DNA from 4 places in the Hymenobacter yonginensis genome. Region 3 is predicted to be linked to each of the others. Evidence: riboswitches for the same ligand, from Rfam matches in the RefSeq annotation. Region 3 holds a riboswitch; each other region holds the start of a gene.
The links. A riboswitch is a leader RNA that binds a small molecule or an ion and turns the genes downstream of it on or off. The one in region 3 is predicted to bind S-adenosylmethionine.
Positions count from the first base shown of each region.

Region 1: it holds a riboswitch for S-adenosylmethionine, as region 3 does, so the genes downstream of both, O9Z63_RS09965 (phosphoadenylyl-sulfate reductase) here and metH (methionine synthase) in region 3, are expected to answer to the same signal.
Region 2: it holds a riboswitch for S-adenosylmethionine, as region 3 does, so the genes downstream of both, O9Z63_RS19895 (O-acetylhomoserine aminocarboxypropyltransferase/cysteine synthase family protein) here and metH (methionine synthase) in region 3, are expected to answer to the same signal.
Region 4: it holds a riboswitch for S-adenosylmethionine, as region 3 does, so the genes downstream of both, O9Z63_RS05285 (ATP-grasp domain-containing protein) here and metH (methionine synthase) in region 3, are expected to answer to the same signal.

Region 1 is NZ_CP115396.1:2,291,674-2,295,428, reverse strand. Features, by position in the region: gene cysD (sulfate adenylyltransferase subunit CysD) at 1-669, opposite strand, end outside; gene O9Z63_RS09965 (phosphoadenylyl-sulfate reductase) at 806-1,582, opposite strand; SAM riboswitch class I at 1,895-1,986, opposite strand; gene O9Z63_RS09960 (SDR family oxidoreductase) at 2,413-3,231, shown strand; gene O9Z63_RS09955 (MGH1-like glycoside hydrolase domain-containing protein) at 3,365-3,755, shown strand, end outside.
Region 2 is NZ_CP115396.1:4,638,414-4,642,168, reverse strand. Features, by position in the region: gene O9Z63_RS19905 (lipocalin-like domain-containing protein) at 1-38, opposite strand, end outside; gene O9Z63_RS19900 (LysM peptidoglycan-binding domain-containing protein) at 273-551, shown strand; SAM riboswitch class I at 970-1,083, shown strand; gene O9Z63_RS19895 (O-acetylhomoserine aminocarboxypropyltransferase/cysteine synthase family protein) at 1,469-2,851, shown strand; gene O9Z63_RS19890 (homoserine O-acetyltransferase family protein) at 3,175-3,755, shown strand, end outside.
Region 3 is NZ_CP115396.1:3,805,854-3,809,608, reverse strand. Features, by position in the region: gene O9Z63_RS16410 (DUF5686 and carboxypeptidase-like regulatory domain-containing protein) at 1-620, opposite strand, end outside; SAM riboswitch class I at 1,021-1,134, shown strand; gene metH (methionine synthase) at 1,207-3,755, shown strand, end outside.
Region 4 is NZ_CP115396.1:1,222,438-1,226,192, reverse strand. Features, by position in the region: gene O9Z63_RS05290 (LLM class flavin-dependent oxidoreductase) at 1-170, opposite strand, end outside; gene O9Z63_RS05285 (ATP-grasp domain-containing protein) at 397-1,386, opposite strand; SAM riboswitch class I at 1,816-1,909, opposite strand; gene O9Z63_RS05280 (hypothetical protein) at 2,114-2,305, opposite strand; gene O9Z63_RS05275 (hypothetical protein) at 2,310-2,747, shown strand; gene O9Z63_RS05270 (EcsC family protein) at 2,882-3,631, opposite strand; gene O9Z63_RS05265 (hypothetical protein) at 3,663-3,755, opposite strand, start outside.

The sequences.
Region 1 (3,755 bases), 1.5 Mb from region 3:
CAGCTGGCCCGAGGGCAGCACCACGCAGGTGCGCTCGTGGCCGAAGTAGATGTCGGGCAGCGGAATATTTTCGCGCTGGATGTAGCGCCACACGTCCAGTTCCGTCCAGTTGGAAATGGGGAACACGCGCACGTTTTCGCCCTTCTGGATGCGGCCGTTGTAGATGTTCCAGAGTTCGGGGCGCTGGCGCTTGGGGTCCCACTGGCCAAACTCGTCGCGCACCGAGAAGATGCGCTCCTTGGCCCGGGCCTTCTCCTCGTCGCGGCGGGCCCCGCCGATGCAGGCGTCAAACTCGAACTCCTCGATTACCTCCAGCAGCGTGTAGGTCTGCAGCGGGTTGCGGCTGGGGTACTTGCCGCCCGGCTCGCGCAGGCGCTGCCGCTTAATGGTGTCCTCCACCTTGCGCACCACCAGCTTTTCGCCCAGGCGGGCGGCCAGCTCGTCGCGGTACTGCAGCACCTCGGGGAAGTTGTGGCCGGTATCCACGTGCACCAGCGGGAAGGGGAAGCGGCCGGGGCGGAAGGCCTTTTCGGCCAGGCGCGTGAGCACAATGGAATCCTTGCCGCCCGAGAACAGCAGGGCCGGCCGCTCAAACTGCCCCGCCACCTCCCGCAGGATGTGGATGGCTTCGGCTTCCAGCCGGTCGAGGTAATCGAAAGAGGTACTCATAGTTGTCTGGAATTCAAATGCTTTTAAGGCTGTAGAGACGCAATGTTTTGCGTCTCCCGCGTGCTGATGTTGGGTAGGCGGCGCGGTGCCGGCCGTTCTGACGACGAGACGCAAAATGTTGCGTCTCTACCTCGTGCTATCCGGCTGGTACCGGCTCCACCACCGGATCCGGCCCGTCGTGATGCGCGGAGGCGTGCAGGCCGCACTCCTTGGCTGAGAGGTCTTCCCACCACCAGCGGCCGGCCCGGAAATCCTCGCCGGGCTTGATGGCGCGGGTGCAGGGGGCGCAGCCGATGCTCACGAAGCCCTGCTGGTGCAGCGGGTTCACCGGAATGCCCTCCTGCTGCACGAAGGCCAGCGCCTGTTCCCAGGTCCAGTCGAACAGCGGGTGGATTTTCACGAGCTGGTGCGCCGCGTCCCACTCCACGGGGTCCATCGTCTGCCGGTTCTGCGACTGTTCGGCCCGGATACCGGTCACCCAGGCCCCGCGGCCGGCCAGGGCCCGGTTCAGAGGCTCCACCTTGCGGATGTGGCAGCACTCCTTGCGGTTGTCCACGCTCTCGTAGAACGAGTTCGGGCCTTTCTGCAGGAGCAGGTTTTCCAGCGCCTCGCGCTGCGGGGCGTACACCGCAATGGGCTTCTGGTACCGGATCAGCGTCTTGTTCCAGGTGGAATAAGTTTCCTGGAAGTTGCGGCCGGTATCGAGGGTGAACACCTCAATGGGTAGGTCGTGGGCGAAGATCAGGTGGCTGATAATCTGGTCTTCCAGCCCGAAAGAGGTGGAAAAAACGGCCTGACCGGGAAAGGTGTCGGCCACCAGACGCAGCCGCTCCAGGGCGGAGGCGGCCACTAAGAGAGGGCGCAGACGGTCCAGCAAGGCGTGGACGGCCGGCGCAGCATCAGCTGCAGGCATAGCAGGAAGAGGGGAGGAGGAAGCGGCCCGCCTAGGGCGCGGCATTCCGGCCGGAAGATGATTTCGGCGAAAACGGCATACGCAGCAGCGCAGCGCGGATTTCAGCGAAACAGAAACGGGTGTACGGTTCCCCTGGCCGACGACGCAAACGCGCGCGTCAGCTCAGAAATAGGCGGCGCACAAACCAGGAAAACGGGAGCGTGCCTAGCCCTGACAACAGCCCATGCCTCGCATACCACAACATCCATGCTGTACGGCACAGAAGGTAGCGGAAACGGCGGCGGTGTTGAACAAGGATTTCACGGCTTGTTGTTTTTATATGGTCAGGACTTGGCACCGTTTCGGAAGATCCGCTGGTTGCCGGCGTTTCGTCGAGCCTGTCTCTCCACGCCTCTGTATAAAAACAATCCTTTCGGGGGGTAAAGAATTGGTAGCACAAAGGTAGAAGCGGAAATTTTATACTTCCAAATTATATTTCATTTACAGGATTGTCGGGCTGAGGCTGGTATGTATGGTTTGTGGTGTAAGATTTTGAATTGTAGTTGTTTATAATGATTGTGTGAGACGGTGCCGGCAGCTTGGCTTCGACCTGCCAGGACGGCGCGGCAGGGCTAGGTAGCATCGTGCCGTGCCTTTCCGCCCCAGAGCCGCGCCTTCCGAAGCCCCACCCCGGCCGGGCCTGGGGCGTGGCCCAATCCACCGGAAATCAGGCTGGGATTTTTGGGCCATTATGGGCCATCTGCAGGCGGGGGCCGGCCGTGGTAGCGGAAACTTCATGTAACCTACAGCCGCGCAACGTAGTCTTACAGGATACACCTTGCCTGTCAACTATGCCTACACTTCCTTCTTCCAAGCGCCTTCAAAACCAAGTAGCCCTCGTTACGGGCGGCAGTTCCGGCATTGGGGCCGGCGTGGCCCGGGCCCTGGCCGCCGAGGGTGCCCGGGTGTTCGTCAACTACTCGCACAGCGCCGACGACGCGGCCGAAGTGGTGCGCGAAATAGAGCAGGCCGGCGGCCAGGCTACGGTGCTGCAGGCCGATGTGAGCAAGGAAGAAGACGTGCTGCACATGTTCGACCAGATCCGCGAGCAGGCTGGCACGCTGCACATCCTCATCAACAACTCCGGCATTCAGGACGATGCCCCGCTGCTGGATATGACGCTGGAGCAGTGGCAGAAAGTTATTGGCGTGAACCTGACTGGGCAGTTTCTCTGCGCCCGCGAGGCCGCCCGCGAGTTTGTGCGGCGCGGCCCGCAGCCGGAGATTTCCAAAGCCACTGGCAAAATCATCTGCATGAGCTCAGTGCACGAAGTTATTCCGTGGGCCGGCCATGTCAACTACGCCACCAGCAAGGGCGGCATCATGCAGTTGATGAAAACCATGGCTCAGGAGCTGGCTCCGCACCGCATCCGGGTGAACAGCATCGGCCCCGGCGCCATTGCCACGCCCATCAACCTCTCGGCCCGCGACACGCCACAGGAGGAGAAAAGTCTGCTCACGCTCATTCCCTACGGCCGCATCGGCGAGCCGGCTGACATCGGCAACGTGGCCGTATGGCTGGCCTCCGATGAGTCGGATTATGTGACCGGCATCACGCTCTTTGCCGATGGTGGCATGACGCTCTACCCCGGCTTCGCCGACAACGGCTGAGCCACTGGCCGCAGACCGGGGCCAGTGCCTCTAGCGCCGCGATTGTCAGTTCAGGGCCAGCGGTACTAACGACTGACAACCAGCAACTGACAACTATCACCCCAAAGTAAATCAACCACTAAACGACGCCCCAATGAACGAGGAACAGCGCCGGCAGCAGGAGCTGCGGGAGGGCCGGCAGCGTTGGCACCAGTTCGGGCCCTACGTGAGTGACCGGCAGTGGGGCACTGTGCGCGAAGACTACAGCGCCGATGCCCAGCCCTGGAACTACACCACCCACGACATGGCCCGCAGCTTGGCCTATCGCTGGGGTGAGGACGCGCTGGGCGGCGTCTCCGACGACCAGCAGCTGCTGTGCCTGGGCCTGGGCCTCTGGAACGGGCAGGATGCCATCCTGAAAGAGCGATTGTTTGGCCTCAGCGGGCCCGAAGGCAACCATGGCGAGGATGTGAAGGAGCTGTATTATTATCTCGACAACACGCCCACCCACTCCTACATGCGGATGCTCTACAAGTATCCGCAGC
Region 2 (3,755 bases), 830 kb from region 3:
CTGGCCAGGTAGCGGAACGGATGGGAGAGAGTTTTCATGGAATTCCGTGAAATGGTTGAGAGATGGAAAGCGTGTTTTGCCTGAGCCGGAGGGTGCCGGCTGACCACTGGCAACCCCAGTGTTGCGCTTCTTACGGGAGGTTGCGGCAAGATGTTTACAGCTGATATATATGGCCTGATAACTTATTGCGGATCTTGGCGTAAGAAGCCACACGACAGGCCCTGAAGCTGGTAGTCGGCTCTTTTCCCACTCTTCCAACCCAACGCACGACTATGGGACTCTTTGATTTTCTCTCGAACGAAGGCGAAAAAAAACCCGTTGAACCCGTTAAGCCCGCTGCTACCGGTGACACCGACTTCTTCGGCAATGCCAACGCCGCCGCTGGCGAAACCTACACGGTAGTAAGCGGCGACTCGCTCTCTAAAATTGCCCGCAACCACTACGGCGACGGCACCAAATGGAAGCAGATATACGAAGCCAACAAAGCCATCATCGGCGCCGACCCCGACAAAATCGAAATCGGCCAGGTACTGACCCTGCCCAAAGAATAGCCGTTTCCTTTTCCAGGAAATATTCTAAAAGCCGCCTTGCAAAGGGCGGCTTTTTTTGTGTCTTTTCCTGCCGCTTTGGCCGCTGAGCAGGCTGGTTTCGCACCCGTAAACCGGCTGGCCAGCGGCGGCATTTTCAGCTACCACTACCGCTGCAGCGGCAGTAGCCGGGGCCATACCGGGGGATTACAGAAGCCGGCAACTCCGACTAGCCGAATAAGTCATCAAGCATATAAATCAAATCATCAGACACATACACACAACCTCCACTACAGATACAGCCATCAGGAGCGCGCAAACGGCGTTCTTTTGCTTGCGCCAAAAAAAATAACCGGTAGCTGTTGCAGATATCAAAACTGCGCCTATACCTTTGCAACACCAACCCGGTACTCCCCCGCTCGCGGCGGGGAAGTTTTCATAGGATTTATACAGAAGTGGCGAGAGAATAGGCTCCCTGACCCACTGGCAACCTTCGACCGCGCGAAAGGTGCCAATTCCTACCCGACCAGCCATCCGGCGGCGGGGCATATAACCTCGGAGTACCATGGAAAACACACTCGCTTTCGCCCCCCAGTACCCCACCGCTTCGGCCGCCTTCGGGCCTGCTGCTTCGCCGTGGGGTTTGCGCGTTTCTGCGGCTACGGCCCCAGCTGCCGGCCGAATGCGAATGCGCGGCTGTTGCGGCGCGTGTTGTTGCTGTTGCTAGCCTGAGTCCGGCTACGCAGCCCCCCTCCCCCCTCCTGCACACCTGACCGGTACCGGCCTGCCCTGGCCCCCGGCTCCCTCCTTTGCTTTGGCCTGACCGGTTCCGTGCGCGGTTCGGCTGGCTCGGCAGAGGCCTCTGCTACGCTTCGGCGCGGCATTTCAGCGGTCTACGCTCCCCTTTCCCATACCCAAACGCCTTCCAAACCAGCCCTGCCATGTCCACGCAGAACCTCCACTTCGAGACCCTTCAGCTCCACGCCGGCCAGCAGCCCGACCCCGTTACCGGTTCGCGCGCCGTGCCCATCCACCAGACCACCAGCTACGTGTTCAAAAATGCCGAGCACGGCGCCAACCTGTTTGCGCTGAAGGAGTTCGGCAACATCTACACCCGCCTGATGAATCCCACCACCGACGTGTTTGAGCAGCGCGTGGCGGCTCTGGAAGGCGGCGTAGCGGCCTTGGCGGTATCGTCGGGGCAGGCGGCCCAGTTCATTGCCCTCAACAACATCCTGCAGGCAGGCGACAACTTCGTAAGCACCACCCATCTGTATGGTGGCACTTACAACCAGTTCAAGGTGGCGTTCAAGCGGCTGGGCATTGAAGTGCGCTTCGCCGACGGCGACCAGCCTGCCAAGTTTGAGGCCCTGATTGACGAGAACACCAAGGCCATCTACCTGGAAACCATCGGCAACCCTAGCTTCAGCATTCCCGATTTTGAGGCCATTGCCGCCATTGCCCGCAAGCACGACCTGCCGCTCATCGTGGACAACACCTTCGGGGCGGGCGGCTACCTGTTCCGGCCTTTGGAGCACGGCGCCAGCATCGTGGTGGAATCGGCTACGAAGTGGATTGGCGGACATGGCACCAGCGTGGGTGGCGTGATTGTGGACGGCGGCACCTACGACTTCGGCAACGGCAAGTTCCCGCAGTTCACCGAGCCGTCCGACGGCTACCACGGGCTGGTGTTCAACGACGTATTCGGCAAGAACGGGCCGTTCGGCAACATTGCCTTCATCATCCGGGCCCGGGTGGAAGGCCTGCGCGACTTTGGTCCGTCGCAGAGTCCGTTCAACTCTTTCCTACTGCTGCAGGGCCTCGAAACGCTGAGTTTGCGGGTGGAGCGCACTGTGGAAAACGCCCTGCGCGTGGCTACCTGGCTGGAGCAGCACCCGCAGGTGGAAGCCGTGAACTACCCCGGCCTGCCCAGCAGCCCCTACCACCGGCTGGCCCAGAAATACCTGAAGCGCGGCTTCGGCGGCGTGCTCACTTTCGCCATCAAAGGCAGCAAGGAAACCGCCACCCAGTTCATCGACAACCTGAAGCTGGTGAGCCACCTGGCCAACGTCGGCGACGCCAAAACGCTCATCATTCAGCCCTCGGCCACCACGCACCAGCAGCTGTCCGACGCCGAGCAGCGCGCCGCCGGCGTGACGCCCACGTTGCTGCGCCTGTCAGTGGGCATCGAGCATTTCGACGACATCCGGGCCGACTTGCAGCAGGCCTTCGACGCCGTGCGCAACGCCGCCACGCCAGACCCCAAAGAAACTACGCTGCTGCCCGAGCCGCAGCCCGAACATGCCGCACCGCTGGAGGTGTAAGTGAGAGTGGGGTTACGGGCGGGCTGTTTTGAGAGGGCAGCCCGCCCCGCCTCCAGCCTCGCGGCACGCGGGCAGGACGTCGGCTTTTTTGTGAGAGAGGAAGCCAATACTCCCTGCCCGCCCATGGCCGGGGCTGGGCCGGCACTGCCGGCTCAGCCTGCGGGCTATGGATATTCTCACGGCCCCGGTGGCCGATTTGCACCGCCGGGCTCCGGCCTGGCATACGCGCCGCAGGCGGGCAGCCGGTGCGCCACTTGCACCGACTGGCGGCCACGCGCTTCGCACGTCGCGAAACTGATTTTCGCGCTCCTTTTTTCTTTCTGATGAGCTCTACTATTTCTTCTGACGCGCCGCACGTGTTCCGGTTGCCCCGGCCGCTGCGGCTGGAAAACGGGGCGCTGCTGCCGCAGGTGGAAATAGCCTACCAGACCTACGGCCGCCTCAACGCCGCCCGCGACAACGTGGTGTGGGTGTGCCACGCCCTCACGGCCAACGCCAACGTGCTCGACTGGTGGCCCGGCCTGTTCGGGGCCGGCTGCCACTTCGATCCGGCCGACTGGTTTGTAGTATGCGCCAACGTGGTGGGCTCCTGCTACGGCAGCACCGGCCCCGTGTCGCCGCCCGATTCTGCGGCCGAGTCGCTGTACCATGCGTTTCCGCTGCTGACGGTGCGCGACCTGGTGGCGGTGCACGAGGCGCTGCGCGAGCACCTGGCTTTGCGCCAGATCAATACGCTGATTGGAGGCTCGCTGGGCGGGCAGCAGGCCGTGGAGTGGGCCGTGCAGCAGCCTACGCTGTTTGAGAATCTGGTTTTGATTGCCACCAACGCCCGCCATTCGGCCTGGGGCATTGCCTTCAACGAGGCGCAGCGGCTGGCCATCTTCGCCGACCCGACGTACGCGGC
Region 3 (3,755 bases):
AGCGGCTGGCGGAGCACATAGTACCGCGAGTCGATTTCGGTGGCGAAAATGGGCACCACCGGCTTGCCGTCGGCGCCGCGCTCCAGCCCTAGGCTGTCGGCCACGGCTGTCATCTGGCGCAGCACCTTGCGGTTGCTCACCTGCGCGGGCAGGTTATTGAGGCTGATTTCGGTGCGGTTGTAAGAGTCGAATTCGAAGGCATCCAGCCGGGCCTTGTTGTTGCGGTTTTTCTGCTGCTGCACGCGCCGCATGATGGCGTAAGCCGGATTCTCGCGGGGCCGCACCACCACCTCGCCCAAGCTCACGGCCCCGGCCCCAAGCGCAAAGTCGATGGTCTGGCGAGCGGCCTCCCGCCGGATGGGCTTCTTGAGGGCCGCAAAGCCCATGGCCGACGCCACCACCGTGTCGGCCGGGGCGGTGCTGAGCGAGTAGCGGCCGTTTTCATCGGCGGTGGCGCCAGCCGTGGTGCCGGGCACAAACACCGACGCAAACGGCACCGGCTTGCCCGTGGCGGCCTCCGTGATGCGGCCGGTCAGCAGCAGCTGCTGGGCCTGGGTTGAACCGGCGCCGGCCAGCAGCAAAAGCAACAACAGAAAGTGGTAGCGGTAAGGAAGCAACAAGGGCAATCGGCAGCTAGAAATCAGATAAATGACAGACGGCGAGGCGTAAGATACGGCTTTCGGATAGCCCTGCCATGCCTCTCACACAGCGCAAGCGAAAAAGCGCCTACTACGTTCCGCAGTCCTTATACAGAAGAGGGTTATCGTCAGGTTATCAAATTGTTAGCATGGAGCCGGCTGCTGCGCCACCACCATGCAACGGCGGGGGCGCGCATAAGCCAGCGGTGTAAAAGGAGCGAGCAGGTAACCGACGAGTAACGCCGTGGAATAGCCCGCCTGTATAGCCCAGAGTGCATATAAATGTCCGGACACCATTACCCGCCGGGAAAAGCCACTTTCAGAACACGCCCGGAAATCGGGGAATTGAATTTCGGAAATTCCGGTTGTATCTTCGCTGCGTTACTTATCCAGAAAGACCGAGGGATTGGGCCCGATGACGTCTTAGCAACCTGAAATAAAACAAGGTGCTAATTCCCTTTTCAGGGCCTTTGCGGGCGCTGGAAGAAGATAAGAACAGGATTCGCGTCCCGCGCGGCTCTTTCTGGATAGGCACTTTTTGCTGCTGATTTTCTTTAGAAGAGCCGATATGCCGACCGTCCTCCCTGCCCCCGCCACTACTTCCCCCCTCCACGACATCCTGCGTCAGCGCGTGCTGATTCTCGACGGCGCCATGGGCACCATGATCCAGCGCCACACGCTCACGGAGGAGGATTTCCGGGGCACGCGCTTCGCCGACCACCCCAAGCCCCTGCGCGGCAACAACGACCTACTCAGCCTCACCCGCCCCGATATCATCCGGGGCATTCACGACGAGTACTTCGCCGCCGGGGCCGACATGGTGGAAACCAACACCTTCAGCGGCACCACCATCGCCCAGGCCGACTACGCGCTGGAGCACGTGGTGTACGAGCTGAACTACGAGTCGGCGCGGCTGGCGCGGGAGTCGGCGGATGCCTTTACGGCCCTCACGCCCGACAAGCCGCGCTTCGTGGCCGGGGCCGTGGGGCCCACCAACCGCACCGCCAGCCTCTCGCCCGACGTGAACCGCCCCGGCTTCCGGGCCGTGACCTTCGACGAGCTGGCCACCGCCTACCTGGAGCAGGTGCGCGGCCTCGTGGACGGCGGCTCCGACGCGCTGCTCATCGAAACCATTTTCGATACGCTCAACGCCAAGGCCGCTTTGTACGCGGTGCAGAAGTTCTTTGATGAAGGCGGCAAAGTGGTGCCCGTCATGATTTCGGGCACGATTACCGACGCCTCGGGCCGCACCCTGAGCGGGCAGACGGTGGAGGCCTTCTGGAACTCCATCCGCCATTTGCCGCTGCTGAGCGTGGGCCTGAACTGCGCCCTCGGGGCCGACCAGCTCAAGATGTATATCAAGGAACTGAGCCGCATTGCCGACGTGCACATTTCGGCCTACCCCAACGCCGGTCTGCCCAACGCCTTCGGCGGCTACGATGAGTCGGCCCAGGAATTTGCGGGCGTGGTGGAAGGCTACCTGGCCGACGGCCTCGTGACGGTGGTGGGCGGCTGCTGTGGCACCACACCCCAGCACATCGGCGAGCTGGCCCGCCTGGCGGAGAAATACGCGCCGCGCACCCTGCCCGAGGTACCCAAAGCCACCCGCCTGAGTGGCCTAGAGCCGTTTGGCGTGTACCCCGACAGCCTGTTCGTGAACGTGGGCGAGCGGTGCAACGTGACCGGCAGCCGCGCCTTTGCCCGTCTCATCCGCACCGGCAACTACGAAGCCGCCCTGCAAGTGGCCCGCGACCAAGTGGAAGGCGGCGCGCAGGTTATCGACGTGAACATGGATGAAGGCATGCTCGACTCGGAGCAGGCCATGACCACCTTCCTGAACCTGATTGCCTCGGAGCCCGATATTTCGCGGGTGCCCGTCATGATTGACTCCTCGAAGTGGAGCGTGCTGGAAGCCGGCCTCAAGTGCGTGCAGGGCAAGAGCATCGTCAACTCGATTTCCCTGAAGGAAGGCGAGGACGTGTTCCGGCAGCGGGCCCGCACCGTGCGCCAGTACGGTGCCGCCGTGGTGGTCATGGCCTTCGACGAGAACGGCCAGGCCGATAACTACGAGAAGCGCATCGAAATCTGCCGCCGCAGCTACGACATCCTGGTGAACGAGGTCGGTTTCCCGGCCGAGGACATCATTTTCGACCCCAACATCCTGACGGTGGGCACCGGCATGGAGGAGCACCGCAACTACGCGCTGGACTTCATCGAGGCCGTCCGCTGGATCAAAGCCAACCTGCCCGGCGCCCTCACCAGCGGTGGCGTTTCGAACATCAGCTTCTCGTTCCGCGGCAACGACGTGGTGCGCGAGGCCATGCACTCGGCCTTCCTCTACCACGCCATCCGCGCCGGCCTGGACATGGGCATCGTGAACCCGAGCCAGCTGGCCGTGTACGACGAGGTGCCGCAGGATCTGTTGGAACTGGTGGAAGACGTGCTGCTCAACCGCCGCCCCGATGCCACCGAGCGCCTCGTGGACTTCGCCGACACGGTGAAGCAGAAAGACAAAGTGGAAGTGGTGGCCGACGCCTGGCGCAGTCTGCCGGTGAAGGAACGTTTGCAGCACGCCTTGGTAAAAGGTATTACCGAGTTCATCGACCAGGATACCGAGGAAGTGCGGCAGCTGGTAGGCCGCCCGCTAGAGGTGATTGAAGGCCCGCTGATGGCCGGTATGAACGTGGTGGGCGACCTGTTCGGGGCCGGCAAAATGTTCCTGCCCCAGGTGGTGAAATCGGCCCGGGTGATGAAGAAGGCGGTGGCCTACCTGGAGCCCTACCTGCTGGCCGACAAGCAGAGCGGCGACCGGCAGACGGCCGGTAAAATCCTGCTGGCTACGGTGAAAGGCGACGTGCACGACATCGGCAAGAACATCGTGGGCGTGGTGCTGGCCTGCAACAACTTCGACATCGTGGACCTGGGGGTGATGGTGCCGCTGGAGCGCATCCTCGACGAAGCCCAGAAGCAGCAAGTGGACGTTATCGGCCTGAGCGGGCTGATTACGCCGAGCCTGGATGAGATGGTGTACGTGGCCCAGGAGATGGAAAAGCGCGGTCTGAAAACCCCGCTGCTCATCGGCGGTGCCACCACCTCCCGCCTGCACGCCGCCGTGAA
Region 4 (3,755 bases), 2.1 Mb from region 3:
GTGCCTTTGATATCGTTCAGGTACAGCTCCGCAATCAGCGTCAGGTCGTAGCCCAGGGCTTCGCTGCGCTGCGCCAGCTGCTTCACGTAGCTCCAGTCGGTGGGCATCTGCTCGTCCTCGACGTTGCGCAGCCAGCCCCCGAAAATGGGCATCCAATAGCCAAATTTCATGGTTCGTTGAGTTGAGATTGATAGAACGTCATGCTGAGCGAAGCCGAAGCATCTCTACCGCTTCGTTGCGGCTCTTACCGCCAGCAGGGCCGACTATAAAGTGGAATATGAATCGTTGGGACGGTCTGCGATGTAGAGACGCAATATTTTGCGTCTCGCCGTTGCTGATGTTGCTTGATCTGCGCGATGCAGATCGTTCATCGACGAGACGCAAAATATTGCGTCTCTACACCGTGGCTACTTCTTCCCGCGCCACCGCCGCCACTGGCAACTGCGACTCCAGGTAGTCCACGAAGCGGGCGTAGGGGTCGAAGCCGACCACGTTCACGGCGTCGGCCACAAAGTTGGACAGAGCGTTGATGTCGTAGAACAGCACGTCGCCGGTGCGGTCGTCGATGAGGTATTCGATGCCGCCCACGTCGATTTTGGCGGCCGCCACGATGCGCTCCACGGCTTCAATTACGTCGGCGGGTGGCGTGAAGGCTTCCACCTGGATGCCCTTTTTCGGGGCTTCGGTCAGGCAGAACTCGGCCGACTGCTCTTCCGGAATCTGGCAGATTTCGGCCGGGCACAGGTTGAAGCTCTCGCCGGTGGTGTACACTTTCATGGCGTAGAGAAACTTGCCATTGAGCGTTTCCACGCGGTGAATATGGCCGCCGCGGGGCGTCACGTACTCCTGCACCAGCGCCGTCTGGTCGATGCCCAGGTCAATCTGGTTGTTGTCGACGGCGGCCTGCAGGCCTTCGGGCGTATCGAAGCGGATAATGCCGGCGCCGCTGCCGCCAATGTTCACCTTCACCACCACCGGAAAGCGCAATTCACGCGCGGCGTCCACGGCCCGCGAGGCGTGGTTGATAACCCGCGAAGCCGGGTATTTCAGCCCCAGCGACTCAAACAACGACAGCTGCCGGGCCTTGTTGGTTTCGATGGCCGTGGCCGCCGAGCCGTTGATGATGCGCGTGCCGATACGCTCCAGATGCGTGGCGTAGCCGGCCGTGTGGAAGATGCCCTGCCCGTGCCCGCGCAGGTACGCCGACGAGCTCATGCGGTTCACCACCAAACTGTAGCGGCTTTCCTTTTCCGAGGGGTTGAACAGGTGGTGGGCGGCGTCGATTTTCTCGTAGGGCAGGCCGCGGCGGTCCAGCTCCGCAAACAGCGGCTTAAACCACTCGGGGTGCTCGAAATAGATACCAATGGGCTTTTGGAGGGATGACATAGTCAGAAGCAAAAAGACGGAAAATGAAAAACGAAACGGCGCCGGCAGCAGCGCAACGCCACCGGCTCCCGGGAAAAAACAACGCAGGGACGGAAGTCCGGCCTAACCGATTACGCCGCCCACAAGCCGCGCAACGAGCGAATCAGCAGCCACCGCAGGCCGCCAAACGGAGCGCAAAGTCTGCGCCCGGCCCGGCCATCGGGCGACAATCCGAGAAAAAGAGGAGGTGCAGGCGCGAAGCCGCTCAGTGCAGCAGCCGGCCGACGTGCAGCGCCGGCGGGCGCATACCCGCAAAAACAGAGAAAGGGCTAGCTACGCCCGACAACAACAGCAACAACAGCCCCGGCCCGCCAGCCGCAACGCGGCAGCCGGAGCCAAAAAAGCGGAGGTTGAATGCAGGAGGTTGTTGGAAGCGTCCACGGCAACTTGTTTTTATATGGTCAGGAATTGGCACCGTTCCGGAGGGTTCCGGGTGGTTGCCGACGCTTCATCGAGCCTGTCTCTCAGCGCCTCTGTATAAAAACAATCCTTCGGGCTAGAAAGAATTGATAGGGCAAAGGTAAAACCGGATTGCTGCCCCCGCAACCCGGACTGTACAAAGCCCCGACCGCCCCGTTTTGTTGCGGCCGGCGGTTCTTTCCTCGCCCCTGGCTGCCCGACCCCGCCAGCCTGAAGCCGGGGCCTCGGCCTTCGCCCGCCAGTGCTGGAACCGGCCGATTCCAAGGCGTCAGCCCCGATAAAAGCCCGCGACCGAGCCCGCAAACGAAGGTTTAACCGAAAAATTTAAATTTTTCAAGAGGCCCAGTTTCAGGCTTGGCACCGAAAACTGGCACCGGAGTTGCAAATGACCCTGCAGAAGCCCGGCCGCCAGTCCGGACGGCAGCGGGCTTTTTTCACCCGTCATAAATTTTCCAATCATAGCCATGAAGAAGTTCCTCGTCATCCTCGCCGCTTTCTCGTTCTCTGCCGCCGCCGTTTCGGCCCAGACGCTGCCCGCCAAAGCGCCTCACGGCCAGCACCGCATGAAAGGCGACAAAGCCGCCAAAACGCCCGAGCAACGCGCCGACCACGCCGCCAAGAGCCTCACCAAGCAGCTCGGCCTGTCGGCCACCCAGACTGAGCAGGTGCGCCAGCTGCACCTGAGCCGCGCCAAGGAAATGCAGGCCTACAAAGCCCAGGCCGGCACCACGCCTGCTACCAAGCGCCAGCACCATGAGGCCATGAAAGGCAAAAAAGCCCAGTACGACGCCCAGCTCAAGCAAATCCTGAGCGCCGACCAGTACGCCAAGTACACCCAGATGCAGTCGGACCGCATGGCCAAGCGCAAAGCCCACCAGGGCCCCAAGCAGGCCAAAGGCTAAGCATCCCAGCGCTTAAAAAAACAGCCCTGACTTTTCCGTCAGGGCTGTTTTTTTTGTGTCATTCCGACGAAGGAGGAATCTGGGTGCTGACGCTGCATGTGCTTACCCAGATTGCTCCTTCGTCGGAATGACACCTACTGTGCGGAATCCGCCTCACCGGTAATGCGGCCGTGCTCGGCAAACCAGCGCAGGCGGTAGCACATGATAGCCGTTTCGCCAAGCTGGGCCAGCAGGCGGTAGTTTGCCACGGCCCCCACGGCCGCCCCGATGACGGGCACCAGCTGGGCCAGCTTGGCCAGGTCGATGTAGTCGCGGTATTCCTGCTGGAAGGTGCGCCAGTCGAAGGTTTCGGCCGTAACGGTTTGCTGCGTTTCGGGCCAAGCGGCGAGCTGGCGGTAGGTTTCGCGGCGGGTGTGCTGGCTGCTGAACGCCAACTGGAAGATGTGCAGCAGGTAGAGCCGCTCCGGGAAGCTGCGCACATCGTGGCCGTAGAGGGCCGCAATATCAAACAGCAGCTTCAGCTTGATGCTGAGTAGCAGCGGAAAATCGGCGAGGCCCAGCAGGAAGCCGCCGGCCCCGGTCACGCCGCCTTCCACGGCTGCCGTGTTGCGGTACGCCCGGATGCGGGCCCGCACCCGCGCCTCCCGCTCCTGCAGCGTGCCCTCCGAAACCGGCTTCTGCGTGGTGTGCGTGGAGCCAAACAGCACGCCCTGCACCATCTTCTGAATGGCTGCGGTGATGGCCACGTGCACCTTTTCCGGCAGCAGGGCATTGAGCCGCGCCTGCACGCGCCGCGCCACCTGGTTCAGCCACGTGGGCTGCTGCTGCATCCGGCGCTGCCAGGCCTGCAGGTCGTGGAGGGCTTGTTGGTCGGGGGAGTTCAACCGCGGTTTATTGATTTAGCAGGATGAGTATCTACTTGAGCACAACAATGTAAGTCATTGCCAGCAGGAACAAACCACCTACGGTTAGAAATCCATAGCCCACATCGTCAGAATATCTACGGGC